3 regions of the Arthrobacter sp. alpha11c genome follow, and region 1 is predicted to be linked to each of the others. Evidence: riboswitches for the same ligand, from Rfam matches in the RefSeq annotation. Region 1 holds a riboswitch; each other region holds the start of a gene.
The links. Region 1 has a riboswitch for S-adenosylmethionine ahead of ACTAQJ_RS00860 (aminotransferase class V-fold PLP-dependent enzyme). Riboswitches for the same ligand answer to the same signal wherever they lie in the genome.

Region 2: it holds a riboswitch for S-adenosylmethionine, as region 1 does, so the genes downstream of both, ACTAQJ_RS19540 (DUF1737 domain-containing protein) here and ACTAQJ_RS00860 (aminotransferase class V-fold PLP-dependent enzyme) in region 1, are expected to answer to the same signal.
Region 3: it holds a riboswitch for S-adenosylmethionine, as region 1 does, so the genes downstream of both, metX (homoserine O-acetyltransferase MetX) here and ACTAQJ_RS00860 (aminotransferase class V-fold PLP-dependent enzyme) in region 1, are expected to answer to the same signal.

Annotation. Positions count from the first base shown of each region.
Region 1 covers NZ_CP196747.1:192,630-194,885, forward strand. Annotated here, with positions in the region: gene ACTAQJ_RS00860 (aminotransferase class V-fold PLP-dependent enzyme) at 1-1,248, opposite strand, end outside; SAM riboswitch class IV at 1,280-1,393, opposite strand; gene hisN (histidinol-phosphatase) at 1,585-2,256, opposite strand, start outside.
Region 2 covers NZ_CP196747.1:4,202,309-4,204,564, forward strand. Annotated here, with positions in the region: gene ACTAQJ_RS19530 (O-succinylhomoserine sulfhydrylase) at 1-737, opposite strand, end outside; gene ACTAQJ_RS19535 (rhodanese-like domain-containing protein) at 738-1,148, opposite strand; gene ACTAQJ_RS19540 (DUF1737 domain-containing protein) at 1,145-1,411, opposite strand; SAM riboswitch class IV at 1,426-1,537, opposite strand; gene ACTAQJ_RS19545 (NtaA/DmoA family FMN-dependent monooxygenase) at 1,704-2,256, shown strand, end outside.
Region 3 covers NZ_CP196747.1:1,967,771-1,970,026, reverse strand. Annotated here, with positions in the region: gene ACTAQJ_RS09100 (bifunctional o-acetylhomoserine/o-acetylserine sulfhydrylase) at 1-853, shown strand, start outside; SAM riboswitch class IV at 993-1,107, shown strand; gene metX (homoserine O-acetyltransferase MetX) at 1,122-2,243, shown strand.

The DNA of each region.
Region 1 (2,256 bases):
TGTGGCATCCTCCAGACGGGAGCCTACGCCGAAGCTGGCCCGCAGCGAGCCGGAAGGGAGTCCTAGCCGCTTGAGCAGGGGATGGGCGCAGAAGCGGCCGTCACGAAGTCCAACACCGTGTTCGGCGGCGAGGTAGGCGGCCACCAGTCCGGCGTCGAATCCTTCCACCGAGAAATTGACCACGCCGATGGTGTCTTCGGAGTCGCTGAAGATCCGGTGAACGGTCACGCCGTCGATTGCTTCAAGTCCCTGTACAAGGTAGGAGCGGATGGCAGCTTCATGGGCATGCCAGGCATCCTGATCCAAGCCGGCCAGTACCTGCGTCGCACGGGCCAATGTTGCTGCACCGAGGACGTTGGGGGAGCCGCCCTCATGGCGTGCGGGACCTGAGGCCCAGCTGACCGAGTCCAGACGGGCCTCACGAACAGCGCCACCACCGGCAAGGTGGGGAGTGCCGGCGTCGAGCCAGTCAGGACGGCCCACAACAACACCGGCGCCGAACGGAGCGTAAAGCTTATGCCCGGAGAACACGATGTAGTCGACGTCTGCCTCGGTGATATTGATGCGGCGGTGCGGGGCAAGCTGCGCGGCGTCCACCACAATCCGGGCACCATATTCGTGTGCAAGTGCTGCGAGTTCGGCGATCGGCAGAATTTCACCGGTCACGTTCGAGGCCCCGGTGACCGCCAGCAATGACACTCCGCCTTGGCTGAGTTCCTCGCGGAGCTTGGCCAGGGTAGCTGTCAGTGTCGAAGCAGCCACGACACTGCGGTGGGGGACGCCCTGCCAGGGAAGGAGATTGGCATGGTGCTCGATGTCCAGGTAAAGGACCTCGCCCGTTGGCTTTCCGTCCAGCACGGGGAGGCAGCCTGCCAAAAGGTTCAGCGAGTCCGTGGTGTTCCGGGTGAAGATGACGGAATCGTCGGGACGGCCGCCGACGAATTCGCGGACGATGTCGCGGGAGTTCTCGTACACCGAGGTGCTGATCTGGGAAGCGTAGCCCGCGCCGCGGTGGACACTGGCGTAGTAGGGGAGGATCTCGTTGAGATACGCAGAAACGATTGTGAGCGCTGGAGCGGATGCTCCGTAGTCGAGGTTGGCGTAGCGGACGTGGCCACCCTGGATCAGGGGAGCTTGCAGCTCCGCGCCTGTGACGGCGGCCAGGGGCCTGCCTGCAGCGGCTTCGTGCGCTGCTTCTTCGACCACAAGGGACGGCAAAACGGTGGAGTTGAACGTAGCAGTGCTCATGGGACCTCACTCAAGAGGGACCCCCTATGGGGATCCGCGCTTGCCGTATCCGTTCCGGACCGGCCAGGTCGTCACCCGGGGCACCCCACCGCGAATGGAGGGTTGCCGGCCAGCAAACCGGGGTTTAGCGCTGGCACTCGTGACCTGTAAAGAGGTTAGGTCACGCCTCTGGCCTGCTCCAAAGTCGCTTCGCTTTGTTAAGCACATTGTTACGAAGGGTCCGGAAACTGGGCTTTGGGCGAAGAAAAGACGGCGGATGCCCCGAAAAGGAGGCATCCGCCGTCGAAAATTCTATGCAAAGCCGGTTGGCTTGTTGGTGCTGTCGGTGCTGTTGGTTCAGAGGAGGTCATCCAAGGAAGGGTTTAGCCGCTTGAGGACCTCTGAATGCAGGATGGAGTTGGTGGCCAGGGCGTTGCCGCCGAAGGGGCCGTCCTCGCCTTCCAACGAGGTGAAGCGGCCGCCGGCTTCCGTCACGATGGGAACCAATGCGGCCATGTCGTAAAGATTCAGCTCTGGCTCGCAGGCGATATCCACGGCCCCCTCGGCAACCAGGCAATAGGACCAGAAGTCGCCATAGGCCCGCGTTCGCCAGATGTCTTCGGTCAACCCCAGGAACTCATCCAGATTGCCGCGTTCCTTCCAACCGGAGAGGCTGGAATATGACATTGAAGCATCTGCCAACCGCGAAACATTGGACACCTTGAGCCGGGTGGCTGATGCCAGGGAGCGGCCCATATAGGCGCCCATGTCCTTTGCTGCCCACCAACGCTTGCCCAGTGCGGGAGCGCTGACAACTCCAACGACCGGCTCGCCTTCGTCAACCAATGCGATCAGGGTGGCCCACACAGGAACGCCGCGAACGAAGTTCTTGGTTCCGTCGATGGGGTCGATGATCCAACGCCGGGAGCCATGCCCGCTGCTGCCGAACTCCTCGCCGAGGACGGCGTCACGGGGGCGCGAGCGCGACAGTTGGCCACGGATGGCTTCTTCCGCAGCCTTGTCGGCATC
Region 2 (2,256 bases), 1.1 Mb from region 1:
GACGGTCCGGTGTGCCGCATCAGCTGCTTGACCGGGCCATCGATGAATTCCTTGGTGCCCATGATCGCCCCGCCAAGGACACGTCCCTGGCCATCGATGTGTTTGGTGCCGGAGTACACGATCACGTCCGCGCCCAAGTCACCGCAACGCTGCAGCAGGGGAGTGGCAAAGACGTTGTCGACGACGACGGTCGCTCCCGCAGCATGCGCCAGCTCGCTGACGGCGGCGATGTCCACGATTTCCTGCATGGGGTTGGAGGGCGACTCGAAAAACACGGCGGTGGTCGGTTCGGAGAGGGCAGCACGCCACTGGTCGAGGTCGGGACCGTCGACAAACACGGTCTCTACGCCCCAGCGCGGCAGGATCTCGTTGAGGATCACGAAGCACGAGCCGAACAGGGACCGGGCGGCAACCACGCGATCACCGGCAGCCAGGAGGGCACCCAAGGCGGTGAACACCGCGGACATGCCGGACGCCGTCGCAAAGCACGCTTCGGTTCCTTCGAGCAACCGCAACCGCTCCTGGAACGTGGCTACGGACGGGTTGCCATAGCGGGAGTAAACGAAGCGTTCGTCCTCGCCGGTGAAGGCGCGTTCGGCGGCGGCAGCGGATTCGTAGACGAAGCCGGAGTTCAGGAAGACGGGTTCGGACGTCTCCTGGAAGTTGGTACGGTCAAGGCCACCGCGAACTGCCTGGGTGTCAGGGCTCCAGCTGGCGGCATCGGGATTGAAAGTCACTTAGTCGTTCCCCAGGTTGGTTGGCAGGCCGCGGTTCTTCCAGCCGTTGATGGTGCGTTCGCCGTAGCGGTCCGGGTCACCTTCGAAGCCCTCGAGCACGTTGTAGGCGGTGAACCCGGCCTGCGTCGCGGCGATGGCGGCCGAGATGGAGCGCTGGCCTGAGCGGCAGATGAAAACGAGTTCCACGCCGTCACCTTCGGGTGCCTGCTGCTGCAGGTCCTCAAGGAAGCGGGAATTGGGAATGCCACCGGCGAGGTTCCACTGAATGAACAGGGGATCGTTCTCGGTGGCCTTGGTGTCCGGAATGCCGATGTGGGCCCACTCGGCCTCGGTGCGGACATCTACCAGGATGGCGCCTTCTTCCAGCTTGGCCCACGCGTCCTGCGGGGTCAGGTCACCTGCGTAACTCATGCGTGTCCCTCGAATGCTTCTTCGTCGTCGTCGTTCTCCAACTGGTCAACAGCATTCGCGACGGCGGCGTCTGCGTTGGCGATGGCAGCAGGCAGGACGACTGCCTGGGCCACGATGACATCCGTGCCATTGAACGTGGCTGCCGGGCTGCCGTGGAGCACGTAGCCGTCGGCGAGGGCGGTGGTGATCCGCTCGCAGAATTCACGGGTATCCGGACCTGTAATCAGGCGGTAGGAGAGTTTTTCTTCAGTGGGTTCAGGCATTGGCTGGTGCTCCTCAGTCACGCTTGCAGTTCGAAGTGTCGATACGCCGAGTAGTCACCTGAGGCACCCCGCCGGAGAGAGGGTTGCCGACCAGCAAGTCAGGGCTTGGCGCTGGTGCTCATTACTCAAGAAAAACGTAACATCCCGCGGCGGCGGCCCGCACTTGCAAGCGGTTACGCGCTCGTCATGTTGCGTAACCGGCCGGCGCTGGGGTAGCAGCCCAAATGTGACGTCCCGGGAGCATAATTGACGCAGTACGACCCCCTGTAACTTCGCAAGAAATCAGGTCGCGGTGAACGGACAAGGCAGCTCTACACTCAAGCCCATGCTGCATTTTGGATGGTTCGTGGGGCACGGTTTTGGTGTCCAGGGGTGGGGAACTCCCGGCTACAGCCTGGGTTTCGACTGGAAGAAACCTGCCCTGTATCAAGACGCCGTCCGCGCGTTTGAGCAATCCGGCCTTGACCTTTTCATCATCGAGGACTCCCTTACTGTTCCTGATACTTATGGCGGCACTGCCGAGGTTTCGCTGGCACACGCCTCCTTTGCGCCCAAGCATGACCCTTTGGCCCTGGTCCCGTACCTTCTGTCCGCCACCAAGCACCTTGGGATTGTGCCGACGGTCAGCGCATCGTTCTATCCGCCCTTCACAGCCGCACGACTCCTGGCCACGCTGCAGCATTTCTCCGAGGGCCAGCTCGGCTGGAACGTTGTCACCTCCGGCAGTGACCTGGCGGCACAGAATTACGGGTTGGACCAGCAGATTGAACACGACCTTCGGTATGAGAAGGCGGAGGAATTCGTCGACGTCGTCCGGCAGCTTTGGCGCAGCTGGGAACCCGGCG
Region 3 (2,256 bases), 1.8 Mb from region 1:
GGTGGTGTCCAATCCGCGCCAGGACGTGCTGGACATCGAGGGTATTTCACGCGTGGCGCATGAAGCTGGCGTGCCGCTGATCGTGGATAACACGCTGTCCACCCCGTACCTCATCCGTCCCATCGAATGGGGTGCGGACATCGTGGTGCACTCGGCTACCAAGTATCTGGGCGGCCACGGTGCGGCGATCGCGGGTGTGATCGTGGACTCCGGAAACTTTGATTTCGGCAAGGACCCTGAGCGCTTCCCCGGATTCAATACTCCGGACCCCAGCTACAACGGACTCGTTTACGCGCGGGACCTTGGCAAGGACGGCGCGCTCGGAGCCAACCTCTCCTACATTCTCAAGGCCCGCGTGCAGTTGCTGCGCGATCTGGGTTCGGCGGTTTCCCCGTTCAACGCGTTCCTCATCGCTCAAGGGCTGGAAACCCTGAGCTTGCGCGTCGAGCGCCACGTCTCCAACGCCACCAAGGTGGCGGAATGGTTGGAAGCCCACGACGACGTCGAATCGGTCGCCTTCGCGGGTCTGCCGTCCAGCCCTTGGTACGAGCGCGGCCGTAAGTACGGGCCGAGGGGTACCGGGGCAGTGGTGGCATTCAACATCAAGGGTGGCGTCGAGGCCGGCAAGCGATTCGTTGATGGCCTGGAGCTGCACTCCCATGTTGCCAACATCGGTGACGTCCGCTCGCTGGTTATCCACCCGGCGTCGACTACCCACAGCCAGCTCACGGTTGAACAGCAGCTGGTTGCGGGCGTGAATCCCGGCCTTGTCCGTCTGTCCGTGGGAATCGAGCACGTGGACGACATTATTGCTGACCTGGAGGCTGGTTTCCGGGCTGCCAAAGGCGCTTAGCGGAGCGGCCGCCCGCCGACGAAAATTCGCCGGGCGGCCCTTCAGCATGTGTGTTCCTGAACGAAGCGCCCCTAAACCGTCACACAGCTGTCACATTCTTCGCCAAAACAAGGGTATTTTTCCTAGACTCTACGTATTAGGTCATGAGTGCCAGCGACAGCCCCGGCTTGCTGGCCGGCAACCCTCCTCCGCGGTGGGGTGCCCCGGGTGAGGACCTGGCCTGTCGCACGCAAGGCGGCAGGCAAGCGCGAGGTTAGGTGTCAAAGGAATGACCATTACTGCTACAGCACCCCCAAAACCGGGCAAAGAAGACGGGACGGTCAAGTACGCCGGCGTAGGTTCGCTGGAACTTGAAGCCGGCGGTTTTCTCCCTGACGTTGTGCTGGCTTACGAAACCTGGGGGCAGTTGAACGCGGATGCGTCCAACGCAGTCCTCGTTCAGCACGCTCTGACGGGCAGCACGCATGTGGCCCGCGGTGCTACTGATGAGGAAGGCTGGTGGGAGCAACTCGTTGGCCCAGGCGCGACGATCGACACCAACCGGTTCTTCGTTATCTCCATCAACATTGTGGGCGGCTGTTACGGCAGCACGGGCCCATCGTCCCAGGCGCCGGACGGGCGGCCCTGGGGATCCCGCTTCCCCCTGATCACTTTGCGCGACAGCACGGTGGCTGAAGCCCGCCTCGCCGACGCGTTGGGGATCAAGTCATGGCACGCCGTCCTTGGCGGTTCGATGGGTGGGGCGCGGGCACTTGAGTGGGCGGTGACCTTCCCTGAGCGTGTCCAGCGGTGCGCGGTTATTTCTGTCGGCGCCTACAGCACAGCCGAGCAAATCGCTTTCGCCCAGTCGCAGACACTCGCCATCCGCCAGGACCCGAACTTCAACAACGGCGATTACTACGGTGGACCAACTCCTGAGGCGGGCCTTGCCCTGGCCCGACGGATAGCCCACATCACGTACCGATCAGCGCTGGAGCTTGATTTCCGCTTCGGCCGGGAAGCCCAGCACCAAGAGACGCCCCTGGCTGCTCCGGTCCTGGGGGAGCGTGGCCGCTACCAGGTGGAAAGCTACCTCGACCACCAAGGCACCAAGCTGGTGCGCCGGTTCGATGCCAACAGCTACATCGCCATCACTGAGGCACTCATGTCCCACGACATCAGCCGTGGCCGAGGCACCTTGCAGGAAGCCTTGGCCAGCGCCACTGCTGAATTCTTTGTAGCAGCCGTCGACTCCGACCGCCTCTATTTCCCGGCCCAGTCATTGGAACTGGCACAAAATCTGCCTGGCGACGTTCCCGTCCACGTGATCGAGGCCCCCATCGGGCACGATGGCTTCCTCACCGAAATCGGGCAACTGTCAGCCCAACTGCATCAGGCCTTCTTCGCCTAACGGCCCGGCTTTC